2 linked regions of the Pseudovibrio sp. M1P-2-3 genome follow. The protein of the gene in region 2 interacts with the protein of the main gene of each other region in a pairwise test. Links are inferred from orthologs where the notes say so. Each region holds a gene or a part of one and is shown on either strand. Other genes may lie near its edges. The genes, in order: grxD and P6574_RS18965.

Region 1 (11,232 bases), 3.2 Mb from region 2 along the record:
AACTGAGGTGATGGGCAACCCTGTACAGCTTTACGGGCCGGTACTCGTGTTTGATAGTGGGATTGGCGGCCTGTCTGTGCTTCGGCAAATCCGCAGATTGATGCCGGATCTGGATGCGGTTTATCTGGCAGATGATGCGGCTTTTCCCTATGGAGCTTGGGAAGAGCAGGCACTGGTCCGCCATATTGTTAAAACTATGGAAGAGGCTATCAATACGTGGCAGCCGCGGGCGGTGGTTATTGCCTGTAATACGGCCTCAACGCTTGTCCTGCCAGCGCTCAGAGAGCATTTCGACCTGCCGTTTATCGGAACGGTTCCGGCCATTAAACCTGCTGCACAACAGACAAGTTCAGGGCTGGTTTCCGTTCTGGCAACACCTGGAACAGTGGCGCGAGATTATACGCAGGAGCTGATAAACCAGTTTGCCGAGGGCGTGGATGTGAAGCTTGTGGGAGCTGTCTCGCTCGCCCAGCTGGCAGAGCATAAACTGGAGGGAGAGGCAGTAGATCTGTCTCTCTTGCAAGAAGAGGTTCTCCCCTGTTTCGTCTCTAAGGGGTCAGGGAAAACTGATACCGTTGTTTTAGGGTGTACCCACTATCCGTTTTTATTGGATGAGTTGAAGAAGGTTGCACCGTGGCCTGTGAACTGGATTGATCCGGCGCCCGCAATCGCCCGCCAGCTAGCTAAAATACTGGGCGTTAAGGTGCAGGCCGATCCCCCAAGAGATGAGCATGCGTTATCCGCCAGTAATCACAGGCTTTTCTATACGTCTTCCCAAGATGTGACGGAAAGAAAAAAGGAGGACCTACTGAGAGCAATCCATGGTTGCTAAGAGTTTTTGCAACTAATTCAAGGGTGATATGCCCAGAGATATAGTGAATATTATGTGGCATTTGGACCTAGTTTTCAAGATTGCAACCTAGGCTCCCTTAAGACCTCTGTGCTATAGGAAATATCCAGAACTACCAAATTAAGACAAAGGAATACGGTGGTGCTGGATACAATTATTGGCGAACTAAATCATTATTTTTGGGGATACATTCTGCTCTACGGGCTGCTGGGCGTAGGAATTTTCTACACGCTGCGCCTCGGTTTTCTGCAGGTCAGATACTTTGGTCATTTTTTCAAAGTTCTTTTCAGTTCCACCAAGGAAGATAAGGAAGGTATCAGCTCGTTTCAGGCTTTGTGTACCAGTCTGGCCTCCCGTGTCGGCACTGGCAATATCGCCGGTGTGGCTGTCGCCTTGAATTTAGGTGGGCCGGGCGCGATTTTCTGGATGTGGGTTGTTGCATTCCTAGGTATGGCAACAGCTTACGCAGAAAGTACATTGGCGCAGCTATATAAAATACACGACGACAAAGGCCAGTTCCGAGGCGGTCCTGCTAACTACATCAAAGCAGGGCTTAAAATGCCGTTTCTTGCTCACCTCTTTGCAATTTCTCTGATCCTTTGCTTTGGCCTGATTTTCTCGGCAGTACAGTCAAATTCCATCGCGGTTGCTTTGCAGGCAGCCTTTACAATCCCGCCGTGGGCGACAGGAGCTATTCTTGTTGCTGTTTCAGGTCTGGTTATTTTTGGCGGTATTCGAAAGATTGCCCATGTGGCGGAGTGGATCGTTCCCTTCATGGCCACAGCCTATGTCTTGATCGCCTTGTATGTGATTCTTGTAAATATCACCGAAGTCCCTGCAATCTTTGGTGAGATTTTCGGCCATGCGTTTGGATTTGAATCTGCAGCAGGCGGTGCTACTGGTGGTGTAATGGCGGCAATGATGAATGGTGTCCGCCGTGGTCTCTTCTCTAATGAGGCGGGTATGGGGTCTGCGCCAAATATCGCCGCCTGTGCGTCTCCTGACCCTCATCACCCTTCCAGTCAGGGGTTCGTGCAAGCTTTTGGTGTATTTATTGATACGATTGTTATCTGTACGGCAACTGCGCTGATTATCATGCTGTCAGGTGTCTATGAATTTCATGGGATGTTGACAGGTACCGCCCTGACGGAGGCGGCGGTAGATGTGCATATTGGCGATTTGGGTAGCTACTTTATTGCTCTGGCAGTGCTGTTTTTCGCCTTCACGTCCATCATCGGAAACTACTCCTATGCAGAAAATGCTATGATGTTTCTAGAGCATGGCTGGAAACCGGGTATTCTTTTGCTACGCATTGGTGCTCTTGCCATGGTATTTTGGGGAACCTTGCAAGCTGTAAGCACGGTCTTCAATCTGGCCGATGCAGCCATGGGCTTCATGGCGACTATCAACCTGTTTGCAATCCTGCTTCTCTCTCCAAAGGTGAGCTACTTGACCAAAGACTATCTCTCGCAGCTCAATGCCGGGAAGGTGCCTCATTTCGATATTGCCGAGCACAAGGAACTGACGGGCGATGTGGCAGAGGGCATCTGGACAGAAAAAAGGAATACAATCTAGCCGCTGGGCAATGCGTCCTCATAAAAATAAAAAGCCACTCATCCGTGGCTTTTTTTGCCCTGAGTTTCGATGGATTGCAAAGTACAGGCCCATACCTTCTTCTTGGAACAAAGCCATCGGTTAAGTGTGGGCATGGTTAATAAAGTTCTTCTAAGTAAAGTCACGAGAACGGCGAAACGTCGGGGATGGCACCTCAAACCAGTTGAAGAGGTGATGGGCTCTATGTTCGACCGATTCTTTGGTGGCATTTTCAGAACTGACGGACAGAGTTTTGTCATTCCCAGTGAGGGAACCAGCAAGCAGTTTCGCGGTCGTTTTTTGTTGGGCTCTCATGAGTGGAACGAACGCAAGCTTGTTCAGAACTATATGCCACGGGAGGCCAAGGTGCTTGAGCTTGGTGGCGGGCTCGGCGTAGTGTCGTGTTTCGTCAACAGGCGTCTTTCCAATCCTAAAAATCATGTTGTAGTCGAACCAGATCCTCGGTCCCTCGCAGCTTTGAAACAAAACAGGATACGGAACAAGGCAGAATTTCATATTGCCTATGGTGTCATTAGCCGGCACAAAGAGGCCCCGTTTTTCCTTTTTCCAACGTCTTGTGGTAGCTCCTCTCGGCCCAAACCCAGAACCCGCAAAACCGTTGTGCCCGGCTTGCGAATCGATGCCTTACAAAAGCAGTACTCCATCACCTTCGATACCTTCATTATTGATATAGAGGGAGCGGAACTGGTGCTGGTCCGGCAAAATCGCCAGTGGTTCAAAAGGGTGAACCTCGTGATTATGGAGGTGCATCCAGACAGGCTTTCCAGTGAGAAGCTGGAGAAACTGCGGGAGTTACTGATTGGCTGCGGGTTAAACCTCACTAAAGCCGTCTTCGAAGTGGAGGTCTGGCAACGCCGGTAACACGCAAGCAGCTTATGTTCTTGAGGCAAAGATTCCTAGTTGCTGCCTGTGAACCTATATTGACTTGGGAACCCTTTCCCACTAAGCATTCGGCTGTCTTGGCGGTTCCATTTTGGTACCGCCTTGATTTTTACGCACCCGCGGGGTCCGGCAGGCGCTGTTTGTCAAGATCTCTGTCAGTCTCAAGTCTATTTGGCTTGGAGGAAAAGGAGGGCGCGTTTCCTTGTTAAAATTTTAAAAGCAACGCAAAGGAAACTGCGATGTCTAAGCGCCAGAGCGCCAAGTACAAAATTGACCGCCGGATGGGCGAAAACATCTGGGGTCGCCCAAAAAGCCCTGCGAACCGTCGTGAATATGGCCCAGGCCAGCACGGTCAGCGTCGTAAGGGTAAGCTTTCTGACTTTGGTGTGCAGCTGCGCGCTAAACAGAAGCTGAAGGGTTACTACGGCAACATCTCCGAGAAGAAATTCCGTAAAGTGTTTGAAGAAGCAACCCGTCAGCGCGGTGATACTTCTGAAAACCTGATCGGTCTTTTGGAGTGCCGTCTGGACGCGGTTGTTTACCGTGCCAAGTTTGTACCAACTGTTTTTGCTGCTCGTCAGTTCATCAACCACGGTCACGTGAATGTGAACGGACGCCGCGTTAACGTCGGCTCTTACGTAGTTAAGCCGGGCGACGTTGTAGAAGTTCGCGAAAAGTCCAAGCAGCTGGCAATCGTTCTGGAAGCCGTTCAGCTCGCTGAGCGTGATGTGCCGGACTACATTGATGCAGACGCTAACAAGCTGACAGCAACATTTGTTCGCGTACCAAGCTTCTCTGACGTACCTTATCCGGTACAGATGGAACCAAATCTGGTGGTGGAATACTACTCCCGCTAATTTGGAAAAGCCTCTGTGCTTTTGGATTGGCCGCTCTTTATGGGCGGCCTTTTTCCGTTTAATAAGACCGTATCCTCAACAGGCCGCACAGCGCCATTGCTATTTTGAGCTGAAACCATGACAGAACTGACGCAGCAACTCCCAATCGAAGCCACCGCGGAAAAGGTCAGTGACCCTGATTGCCATCCCCTGTTTCGACAGGTGCCTGCCTCTGTGGAGTTCAAAAAACTGCGCAAACGCCTGCTGCGGGAGACCCGTCAGGCGATCACTGATTACGCCATGGTGGGGGAGGACGCTGCAAAAACCAAGCCAAAGTGGCTTGTGTGCTTGTCCGGTGGTAAGGACAGTTTTACCCTTCTGGCTGTTCTCATGGACCTGAAGTGGCGCGGTCTGCTGCCCGTTGACTTGATTGCCTGTAATCTGGACCAGTCCCAGCCCGGCTTCCCTCAGCACATACTGCCAGAGTTTTTCGAGCGGTTCGAAATTCCCAACATCATCGTGCGCGAGAACACCTACGGCATCGTTACCGACAAGATTGCCGAGAACAAAACCTATTGTTCCCTGTGCTCCCGCCTGCGCCGTGGTATCCTTTACCGCATCGCCCGGGAGCAGGGCTGTGAGGCAATTGTTCTGGGGCACCACCGCGATGATGCGCTGGAAACGTTCTTTATGAACTTCTTTCACGGTGGCCGCATGGCTTCCATGCCGCCAAAGCTGGTGAATGATGAAGGCGACTTAATGGTGCTGCGTCCGCTCTCCTATTCCTGCGAAGCGGATATCGAGAAATTCTCTACCGCAATGGAGTTCCCCATCATTCCTTGTAACCTGTGCGGCTCTCAAGATGGACTGCAGCGGGTGCAGGTGAAAAAGATGTTGCAGCAGTGGGAAAAAGAAACGCCGGGCCGCCTAGGAATCATGGCCCGTGCTTTGGCACATGTGCGCCCGTCTCATCTGCATGATTCTAACCTGTTCGACTTTGCAAACCTGCGTCCGGCCACTGGAAAAAATGATGAGGCCGGTGAAGCCGAGGAGCCTTGTGCAGCATCTTTGGCCATGACAGCAAACCTATTTGATGTATAGGCTCTGATTTTTCTAAGTGGTTAAGAAATAATAACAAGTAACTAATCAGGTAGTCCGCGCTTCTCTGTTTAAAAGAGGTGTTCTATGAGTATCTGATACTTGGATTTTATCGGCCTCTCCGCCATCTTATTTTCTATGAGTAGGCGTTGGCGAGAGAGGCTGGGTTCTTTAAAGGGCTGGCAGCTGTTCCGTTCTGGGACAGTGCTTGGGCTGCTGCTTGCCTTGAGCTCTTGCGACAATGTCAGCCCGTCTCTGCTGGACTTGCTTCCCAGCTCCTCAGTCAGAAATGACTATCCCAACGGGTACATTGTAGGGCGTAATTTGAACCGCGTTCACTGGGCTGGGCGCAGCTTTCGGGGGCAGACGCTCAAGAACCTCAGTTTCCTGAATGCGGACCTTTCTGGTACTGATTTTACCGATGCAATCATCAGTAATGTAGATTTCACACTGGCGGATCTGAACAGGGCAAGCTTTCGAGGTGCGAAGCTGCGTAATGTGACCTTTTATGGTGCCCGCTTGCGGGGCGTGGACTTTATAGACGCCAAATTGGTCATTGTGATGCTGGATGCTGCCGATGTGCGTGGCACCTGTTTTGACAGGGCAAAGCTACAAGATGTCTACTTTGAAGGAGCACGGCTTACCGGCGGCGTTTATCCGGAAGAATATTCGCCCGATATCTGGCCGCGCTCATTCTATGCTTTGCTTGAGCAAGGCGCTTGTCCGGGCTTTAAAGATCCGGTGCAGGCGCTTTTTGGACAAAAGCAGAAGGAAATCTGGGTTTCCCCTCATACTGGTCCGAGCCACAAACACCGTGGGGGCTATAAAATCGCTCCTAAGGACGAGCCCAGAACCCACGAGAGCAACCGATAAGTCTTAGAGTTCCTTTGAATGCCGATTGCTTTAGCTCGAGCGGTCTCCGGCTTTGACCTTCTCGTATTGCGTGGCAAAGCGCTCCACCATGAATGTCATTAGGCTGCGCACACGGGTCAGTTGGTGGCGTGTTGGCGGGCTCACAAGCCAAAGAGGGGTGGTCTGGGCCCAGTTTCCCAGAACTTCGCGCAATCGTCCTTCCTGAAGGGCCTTGTCTACGTAAAGGTCGGAAAGGCGTGCGACACCAAGGCCGGAAAGGGCGGCCTGCATCATCACGCGACCATTGGCAATGCGAAACCCGTTTCCTGCCTGTACCGTTATATCCTTGCCTTTGGCAGCAAAGCTCCACTCGCTCACGCTGCCACTAATCAGTGCTGCTTGCTTGAGGTCGTTGGGGTGCTCAATATGTGGCGCTTCCTCCAGATAGGGCATGCTTGCCACATAGCGGGTGGTGATTGTGTGGAGCCTGCGGGCAATAAGGGTACTGTCTTCCAAGTCTCCCATGCGCAGCACAAGGTCATAATTGCTCTCCAAAAGGTCCTCACGAATAGAGGAGAAATCAAACTCCACTTCAATTGCCGGATTTATACGCTGGAACTCGATGGCAAGGGGGGCCACAACTTCTTCCCCTAAAAGGCCGCCAACGGAATTCAGGCGAACGGTTCCTGCCAGTGCATCTGTTGCCTGTGAGGCCAGATCGCTAGCATCTTTTAGGATTTTTACACCCGCTTTGCACTGCTCCAGATACTGGGCACCAACATCACTTAGCCGCAGTTTTCGAGTAGTGCGGTAAAAGAGCTGGACCCCTAAAAGTAGCTCGAGCTGGGTGACTTGCTGGCTTAAGCTTGCCTTGGAGAGGCCAAGAGCCTCCCCCGCTTCTGTAAAGCTTCCATATTCCGCCACCGCCATAAATGAGCGCAGTCCATTCCAATAGATATTGTTCATTTTATTCAAACAGTTTTTTTAAATTACCCATATTTATCAAATTATCAGCTTCTATAGGATGTGCTCAACTACTTTGTGAAGGCTCGTACCTTCAAATTTTAAAAAGGCAGAAAAAATGACGAAACCTCTCATTGTTGTAACAGGCGCAAGTTCTGGTATTGGCGCAGCTGTTGCCAAATCCTTCAGCGATGCAGGTCATCCTCTCCTTCTTCTGGCACGGCGTCTGGACCGTTTGGAAGCGCTTAACCTCCCCAACACCATTTGCAAGCAAGTGGACATGACCAATCGTTCGCAAATTCTGGAAGCGGTTGAGGAAGCGGAGCAGCAGTATGGTCCGGTAGATGGCTTTGTAAACAACGCTGGCTGCATGCTTCTGGGTGAAGTTGCCACCCAAAACCCTGAGGAGTGGGACCAGATGGTGGATGTGAACGTAAAAGGCGTTCTTAACGGCATCCATGCGGTTCTGGCTGGAATGATTGAGAGAAACAGCGGTTCCATCATCAATGTCAGCTCTCTTGCGGGCCGAAAAACGTTCCCATTCCACGCCGCCTATTGCGGAACAAAGTTCGCCGTTCATGCCATTAGCGAGAACTTGAGGGAAGAAGTGTGTGGACACAATGTTCGCCTGATCACAATCGCGCCGGGTGCTGTTGAGACAGAACTTCTCTCCCATACAACTTCAGAGGAAATCAAGGATACCTATGAAGGCTGGAAAAAGGACATGGATGGCGCACTGCGGGCTGAGGACGTGGCAAATGCGGTTATCTATGCCTATCAGCAACCTCAAAACGTAAATGTACGCGAGATCGTTCTGGCTGCAACGAAACAGACCGGCTAAATTTAAGCACATCCGGCCTCGGTGGCCGGAATACCCGTGAAAAAACAAGGATATCACCCCGCACTTGATGCGGGGTTCAGTTCCATCTGAGTTAGCAAGCGATTTCCTATAGGCTCCCAATAATGCAGTTTGGGACGAGACGTTTTTTTGAAATAGCCCACTGCTTTTACCGGTTGTTTGGGCGCGTATCTTTAACTGGAAAGCCGCGTGTTTTCATCTCCCGTTTGTTTGGGAAAAATGCTCTAACTGAGCATGGCTACAGGGCGGCACCAGCCAGCTGATGCGCCTTTTATCTTGACCGGAAAGCACATGAGCGTGAAACCGGTAGAAGGAAGACTTTCTAGGTTGCCCAGCTTTTCCATATGACAGTAACCGCGCACCATGCTTGCTCGGTGTCCTTCCCATATAAGGTCCGCATTGCCAGTTTCAGCAACCTTTTGGGCCGTGTAAATGAAAGGCGCATCCCAGCTCCATGCGTCCGTTCCGGTCACGCGCACACCGCGTTCGGTCAAGTAAAGCGTTGCCTCGCGTCCCATGCCGCACCCTTTTGAAACATACTCCGGCTTGCCGTAGCTTGCAGATGCTGCAGTGTTTACCAGAACAATATCACCCGGCTCCAAAGTGTGTTCTATACGCTCAAGCTCGGCCTCAACTTCTGCCGCCGTGACCACATGCCCGTCCGCCAATGCCCTGAAGTCCAATTTAACGCCGGACCCCATGCACCACTCAAGGGGAACTTCATCAATGGTGATTGCCCGCTCTCCCTCATCCATTGTCGAATGGTAATGGTAGGGGGCATCTATGTGGGTGCCGTTGTGGGTGCTTAAGGTAACTTCCTCAACAGCCCAGCCTTCACCTCCGGGCAGTTGATCGCGAGAGACTCCGGGAAAGAACTGGAGCATACGCTCTGTTGTGTCATTGTGGGCGTGATATTCAATTTTTGGCGCAAGTCCGGGTGGATCAGCGTACTGGGTATTTTCCAAAGGGCGGGCAAGGTCAATAAGCTTCATTGTTGTACCTCCTCAGGCGGGGCCGACAAAAGACAGCTTTATGGTAGTGCTTGCCCTATTCAAATGCAAAGGTAACGGTTTAAGAGGGGGCGCTATTTGAGCGGCTCGGGGATAATGGCTTTGATCCCCCCATAATCGCGACAAATATCGGAGGAACTGCGCCAGTGGTCACCGGTAAATATGCGAAGCTTTTGGCAATCTACTGTCCGCGTAAAAGAGGGGGCAGCCAGAAAACCAATGGAACCTGCACCCAATAGCGCCAGCAATAAAAACAGCCCAGCCCGTTGCACCATTGCCCATTCTCCCTTTAACCCTGACAGGACGTTAAGTTATCAAGCTGTATCTGGGCTGAACTGCGTGTTTAAGTTCCGTTCATACACACAGTAGGTGAGGACTTCTCATCCGACTTTTTCACTATGTTTGCCTGTGAGACAGAGAGAACCACAGGGTTTGACCAAGGCTAGTCAAAATGCTGAGAGGGCCGATATACCATATGAGTATATTCACGAGTGGGGCTGCACTCGCTGGGCAAGCGGCATTTTCACCTGAGCATAGAAAAAAGAAATGGGCGGTTACATAAAAGAAAAAGAAAGAGACTAACCCACCTGCCAGTCCTGCAGCTTTATGGCCTGATAGCTTTCTTATAAGCAGGAGGCATGCAAACACGATGAACTGAAGGGCAAGCGCGCACAGGGCAAAGACGATGATGAGAACTACGAATATAGTTGGCATTGGGACCGTCTTCCTGTTTTTCAATAAAAAAGCGGCCAAAAGGGCCGCTTCCAAAATACCAGTTTGAAGAAATCAGGCTTGCAAAGTTGTTGCAATGCCCTTGTCTTCAAATACGGCTTTAAGTTCTTGAGCTTGAAACATCTCGCGCAGAATGTCACAACCGCCGACGAATTCGCCTTTAACGTAAAGCTGTGGAATGGTTGGCCAGCTGCTGTAGTCCTTGATGCCCTGACGCAGCGCATCATCTTCCAGAACGTTATGAGCAACGTATTTTACGCCAGTGTATTCCATGATCTGAACGACCTGACCGGAAAAACCGCACTGCGGAAACGAAGGTGTACCTTTCAAGAAAAGTACCACGTCGTTGTTTTCTACTTCGTTCTTGATCCAGCTTTGGATATCACTCATTTAATATAGTCCTTCTTCGCTCTATCAGGGTCAAGGCCTGATGACCGGTAAATAAAATCGGCGGTTTTTACCAGCAGTATTGCTGGTGATTATTCTGGAGCCGATGTTTGCAGGGCGAGAGCATGCAACTCGCCGCCCATACGTCCCTTGAGGGCTTTGTAAACCATTTGGTGCTGCTGTACACGGGATTTTCCTGTAAATTCCTTGGAAATTACAACTGCCGCGTAATGGTCGCCATCTCCAGCAAGATCGCGGATTTCAACATGCGCGTCCGGCAAAGCTTCCTTGATCAGCAACTGGATTTCGCCAGCGTCCATAGCCATAAGCGGCCTCCTTATCTATCCCGTTAGCCCCTGAAACTCAGGGGCATTTCCATTGCACAAGCAGTTCTACTGATTACCCGCCATATAGTCAGGGAACCAACTGCCGTGGGCCTTCGCAAGGTCCGCCACGGATATGGTGGTAACATCTGCAAAGGTCAAATCCGTGCCGCCAGTTGTTCCCAGCTCCTGAGCTTTGATGCCATTCTTCTTGGCATCGCTCAAAAAGGCGGAAACCTGATCGGCTTTCAACACACTAACATATCTGCCTTGGTCTTCGCCGAACAAAATTGCGTGCAAGTCGTCCCCAGAAACTTTTAGGGAAGCGCCCATATTACCTGAAATTGCCATTTCCGCCAGAGCCACAGCAAGTCCACCACCCGAAATATCATGGGCGGCGCTCAAATGGCCCTCTTGAATGGCTTCACGTACAAAGGTTCCGATTCGCTTTTCCTTCGCCAGATCAACTGAAGGAGGTGCACCTTCTTCACGGCCCAGAATCTCGCTCATGTACTGGGAACGGCCCAAGTGCGTTCCATCGCCGCCCAAAAGAACCACGGTTTCACCTTCAGCTATAAAGGCGCTGCCAACGCGTTTTTCAACGTCCTTGAGTAGGCCAACCGCACCAATGGCAGGTGTTGGCAAAATGCCTTCGCCGAAGGTTTCGTTGTAAAGGGAGACGTTACCGGAAACGATTGGTGTTTCCAGCGCAGTGCAGGCTTCGCCGATGCCTTTGATCGCGCCAACAAACTGGCCCATGATCTCGGGTTTTTCGGGGTTGCCGAAGTTCAGGTTATCGGTGGTCGCCAGTGGCAGAGCGCCAACA
Region 2 (5,198 bases):
CTCAATTGGCTTTATTTTCTTCCTGCTCTTTCTATCAGGTTTTTTTTCCGGGTCAGAAACTGCATTAACCGCTGCATCGCGTGCGCGCATGCACCAGCTGGAAAAGGCTGGCAACAAGCGAGCACTCGTCGTCTCAAAACTAATAGCTGCCCGAGAGCGTTTGATTGGCGCCTTGCTACTTGGCAATAATCTCGTCAATATTTTAGCTTCGGCCATGGCAACCTCCTTGTTGCTCGATCTTTTTGGGGATGCAGGTGTCGCTTATGCTACACTTATAATGACCCTCATGGTTTTGATATTTTCAGAGGTTCTTCCCAAAACATGGGCTATCACTCATGCCGACAACTTTGCACTGGCTGTTGCACCAATTCTAAAGCCTCTCGTCTCCGTACTTAGTCCTTTTGTAAGCGCAATCCAGTTTCTTGTAAGAGCCCTGCTCTGGTGCGTTGGAGTAAAAATTGACGGTTCGCAAGCCGTCTTGTCAGCCCATGACGAGCTTAGAGGCACTGTTGATCTTCAGCATAAAGAAGGTGGCTTGATAAAAGCGGACAGAGACCGTATTGGCGGCCTTCTTGACCTCGCAGAGTTGGAAGTTAGTGACGTCATGGTTCACAGAACCAAGCTGGTAGCTATCAATGGAGGCCTGCCTGCAGAAGAAATAGTTCAAGAGGTTCTTTCTAGCCCGTACACTCGAATTCCGGTCTGGAAAGATAACCCAGACAATTTCATTGGCTTGCTGCATGTAAAGAATGTCCTGAGGGCCTTGGCGGCTGTCAAAGGTGACTTTGAAAAGTTTGACCTCTCCGAAGTCATTGCCCCCCTCTGGTTTGTGCCCGACACCACTAGCCTACAAGGTCAGCTCAATGCCTTCTTGAAACGGAAAAGCCACTTTGCTCTGGCTGTTGACGAATACGGCGAAGTGATGGGGCTCATAACTCTGGAAGACATTCTTGAGGAAATTGTTGGCGAAATTGCCGATGAACATGACATAGATTTACCGGGGCTCATCCCTCAAGCGGATGGATCAGTAATTATCGAAGGTTCTATTCCCATACGAGACTTGAACCGTGCGACTGACTGGGACTTACCGGATGAAGAGGCAACAACAATTGCGGGCCTTGTAATCCATGAGGCAAGAATGATTCCTGAAGAACGTCAGGTATTCACCTTTCATGGCTTCCGGTTCACGGTATTACAGCGGGAGAAAAACCGCATTACACGGCTGCGCGTCTTGCCACTCACAAGCACTAAGCGAAAAGTACGGCAGAGCACTTCGCAGTAAAGTTAAAGTCAAAGAAACTAGGGCTCCTAAGGAGCCCTTTTTTAAGTTTCTAGCAACAGAATGAAAAGAATGCATCAAGCCGCCGAGTTAGGCCCCTCGCGCCTCTATGGCTAAAGCATGAATTCCACCTGCCAGCTCTTCTGCTAAACATTCATTAATCATCCGATGCATTGCCACACGCGTTTTCCCACTAAACTCTGTGGAAACAATCTTGATTCGAAAATGAGTATCCCCCCCTTCACGCCAACCTGCATGTCCACGATGTTGTTCGGATTCATCGATAACTTCCAGCAGTATTGGTGAAAACTCTGCCATCAGCTTTGAATATATGATAGTGTCTTTCGTCATGCATTCTTTATTGGCTGCAATGAAACTCTGGTCAAGCCCTTGCCATTGGGCCACTCTTACATCTATCTATACCGGTTCTCTTATTTACCGATCAACCGCAATTAAGTTGGGTCACTGAAGGCGAAACATGAAGCTGAATTCCTCCCTATTCGACAGCATTCGCGTAAAACCGGACAAGGACCGGCAGGCCAACAAAAGCACTCCTCAATGCGAGTGGGAAGGCTGTGTACGTCCTGGCGTCCATAAAGCGCCAAAAGGACGTGATCATGAAGGGCAGTATTTTCACTTCTGCGTGGATCACGTCAAAGCCTATAATAAAAACTACAACTACTTTAACGGCATGGATGATGACGCCGTAAGAAGTTACCAAAAAGATTCGGCCACTGGTCATCGGCCTACTTGGAAAATGGGTGTCAATTCCGACCCTACCTCGCCCTCTGGCAGGGATGGCAACAGATCCTCAGTCGATGATCCACACGAATTCATAGAGTCTGCGCAAAAGGCTCAGAAGCCCCAAAAGCCGCGACGAAAGGTTCTTGCTCTCGAGAGACGGTCTCTTGACACGCTAAACTTAGGCGAAACGGCAACTAGCGAACAAATTAAATCCCGTTATAAAGAACTGGTAAAAATACACCACCCTGATGCCAATGGCGGTGACCGATCCTCGGAAGATCGACTACGTGAGGTTATCCAAGCCTACAACACGCTGAAAAAGGCGGGACTTTGCGACTAAGCGCTTATGCGCACAGGGCTTCTTGAATACTTTCCCATCCCGCACTTGCCGGGCTTGGAGGACCAATGACAGATACAATGACGACCGCCGAAACTTTGCCTGATACAGAAATTTCCGTTCGAGATGTTTTTGGTATTGATACCGATCTCGTGGTGCCTGCCTTTTCAGAGCCAACAGAGCATGTTCCAGACATTGACAGGGACTACCTCTTCGATGAAACAACGACCCTGTCCATTCTTGCCGGCTTTGCTCGCAATAGACGCGTAATGGTTACCGGTTACCACGGTACTGGTAAATCGACCCACATCGAGCAAGTCGCAGCTCGCCTCAATTGGCCATGTGTGCGTGTAAACTTGGACAGCCATGTCAGCCGTATTGATCTGGTCGGGAAAGATGCGATCGTTATCAAAGAAGGCTTAACCGTTACAGAATTTAAAGATGGGATTCTTCCTTGGGCCCTTCAAAACAATGTGGCATTGGTTTTTGATGAATACGATGCTGGCCGCCCTGATGTGATGTTCGTAATCCAGCGTGTTCTAGAAGTTTCCGGTCGTCTTACGCTTCTGGACCAAAACCGAGTAATTCGCCCTCACCCGGCGTTCAGACTGTTTGCAACCTCCAATACGGTTGGGCTAGGCGACACTTCCGGCCTTTATCACGGAACCCAGCAGATCAACCAGGGTCAGATGGATCGCTGGTCAATCGTCACCACACTTAACTACTTGCCGCATGATAACGAAGTAGAGATTGTTCTATCTAAATCGCCTCACTACCAAAACGATACCGGCCGTTCTATCGTCTCAAAAATGGTAAGAGTAGCGGACATGACGCGCAACGCCTTTGTGAATGGTGACATTTCAACGGTCATGAGCCCACGTACCGTTATTACCTGGTCTGAAAATGCTGAAATTTTCGGTGATGTCGGCTTTGCATTCCGACTAACATTCCTCAATAAGTGTGATGAAACCGAACAAATGCTTGTCGCAGAATTTTACCAACGCTGCTTTGGACAGGAGCTTCCTGAATCAGCTGCCAATGTCGTTTTGAGCTGAGGCATTTATCATGGCAGTGCGCAGTAACTTCTCCCAGAATAATCAACCTTCAATGGACCCTTTGAAACAAGCCATTGGCTCTACGGTAAAAGCTATTGCAGGTAAGCCTGATCTTGAGGTTATCTATACTGCGGACAAGCCCAGTTTGTCGGGAGAGAGGATCAGGCTTCCAGAACCCAGTCGACGAATGACGCACAACGATGTCTCCGTCACACGTGGGCTTGGTGATTCTATGGCTCTGCGCCTTGCCAGTCACAGTAGCGACATTCATGGTAAATTTGTCCCTTTAGGCAACAATGCACGCGCCATATTTGACGCCCTAGAGCAAACACGCTGCGAGTCTCTGGGGTCAAATCGAATGATCGGTGTTGGTGACAACATCGATGCCATGCTTGAAGAGCGGTATCTAAAAGGAGACTACGCCCATATATCTAATCGGGAAGAAGCTCCCTTAGAAGATGCCGTTGCACTCTTGGCAAGAGAGCGCTTAACAGGGCGAAAGCCCCCTGAATCTGCACAAAAAATTGTCGAATTGTGGCGCGACTGGATTGAAAACAAAGCTGGTGAAGATCTGGATGACCTCCAGAACCGCATTGAAAACCAAGAGAAGTTTGCCAATCAAGTGCGAAACCTATTGACCAGCTTGGATATGGCAGACGAGCTGGGTGACAATCCTGAACAAGATACTGAAGAAGAAGCTGAAGGCAATCAGGATCAGGATGAGCGAGCAGACCCATCTGGCGACTCCGAAGAAGACAGTGGCGAGCAAGAAGGCGCTCCCCAAGACGAGCAGTTGTCTGGAGAAGATCAGGACGAGGGTGAGACTGAAGGCGCGGACAGCGACATGCGTGAGCTGGGTGAAGACGACATGTCTTCCGAAGCTGACGAGGCGGGAGACGAACAGCGCAAAGACCTTCCGTTTACCAACCATGCCCCTCGGGATGAATATCGCGTCTATACAGAAGGGTTTGACGAAGTCATTACCGCCGAAGAGTTATGCGACCAAACTGAACTTGATCGCCTTCGCGGCTTTTTGGATAAACAACTATCAACCCTGTCTGGTGCCGTGTCCCGCTTGGCAAACCGCCTTCAGCGCAAATTGATGGCCCAGCAAAATAGAGCTTGGGATTTTGACCTAGAAGAAGGAATCATCGATTCAGCCCGTCTACACAGGGTTGTCATCGACCCAATGCAGCCATTGGCTTTCAAATGGGAGCAAGATACAGAGTTCCGCGATACTGTCGTAACACTGCTTCTAGACAACTCCGGCTCCATGCGCGGAAGGCCAATTACAGTAGCCGCTACATGCGCTGACATTTTGGCACGAACACTCGAGCGCTGCGGTGTAAAAGTTGAAATTCTTGGATTTACAACAAAAGCGTGGAAAGGCGGGCAATCCCGTGAAGCTTGGCTTAAAGATGGGAAACCGGCCCAGCCAGGCCGATTAAACGACCTCCGCCACATTATTTACAAGTCTGCGGACACTCCATGGCGCCGTGCGAAGCGAAACCTCGGCCTCATGATGCGAGAAGGGCTTTTAAAAGAAAATATTGACGGGGAGGCTCTTGATTGGGCTCATAAGCGCCTATTGGGAAGGCCTGAACAACGCCGTATTCTAATGATGATCTCTGACGGAGCTCCGGTTGACGATTGTACACTATCGGTAAACCCCGGCGACTATCTTGAAAAGCACCTGCGTAATGTGATCGAGGAGATTGAGAACCGCTCTCCAGTAGAACTTATTGCTATTGGCATTGGACATGATGTGACCCGTTATTATCAA

The links.
Region 1: the proteins of P6574_RS18965 (region 2) and grxD interact in binary tests that used the Escherichia coli proteins (3 or more experiments, as listed by UniProt). The link is inferred for Pseudovibrio sp. M1P-2-3 from one-to-one orthologs.

What each region holds. Positions count from the first base shown.
Region 1 is NZ_JARRCW010000001.1:1,047,524-1,058,755, forward strand. The notes cover bases 8,419-11,232. They hold grxD (Grx4 family monothiol glutaredoxin), read right to left. Parts: upstream 10,087-11,232; coding sequence 9,751-10,086; downstream 8,419-9,750. Other genes in these bases: P6574_RS04810 (cyclase family protein), read right to left, coding at 8,419-8,946; P6574_RS04815 (hypothetical protein), read right to left, coding at 9,039-9,239; P6574_RS04825 (BolA family protein), read right to left, coding at 10,176-10,409; purL (phosphoribosylformylglycinamidine synthase subunit PurL), read right to left, coding at 10,476-11,232. In the rest of the region: murI (glutamate racemase), read left to right, coding at 11-832; P6574_RS04775 (alanine/glycine:cation symporter family protein), read left to right, coding at 995-2,425; P6574_RS04780 (FkbM family methyltransferase), read left to right, coding at 2,495-3,325; rpsD (30S ribosomal protein S4), read left to right, coding at 3,586-4,203; tRNA 2-thiocytidine(32) synthetase TtcA, read left to right, coding at 4,321-5,283; P6574_RS04795 (pentapeptide repeat-containing protein), read left to right, coding at 5,419-6,153; P6574_RS04800 (LysR family transcriptional regulator), read right to left, coding at 6,184-7,098; P6574_RS04805 (SDR family oxidoreductase), read left to right, coding at 7,214-7,936; more of P6574_RS04810, read right to left, coding at 8,179-8,418. UniProt on the Escherichia coli protein: Monothiol glutaredoxin involved in the biogenesis of iron-sulfur clusters.
Region 2 is NZ_JARRCW010000001.1:4,304,735-4,309,932, forward strand. What follows is about bases 1-2,925. They hold P6574_RS18965 (BolA family protein), read right to left. Parts: upstream 1,631-2,925; coding sequence 1,370-1,630; downstream 1-1,369. Other genes in these bases: P6574_RS18960 (HlyC/CorC family transporter), read left to right, coding at 1-1,282; P6574_RS18970 (J domain-containing protein), read left to right, coding at 1,758-2,363; cobS (cobaltochelatase subunit CobS), read left to right, coding at 2,429-2,925. In the rest of the region: more of cobS, read left to right, coding at 2,926-3,415; cobaltochelatase subunit CobT, read left to right, coding at 3,426-5,198. UniProt on the Escherichia coli protein: Transcriptional regulator that plays an important role in general stress response. Has many effects on cell morphology, cell growth and cell division. Acts by regulating the transcription of many genes, including dacA (PBP-5), dacC (PBP-6), ampC and mreB.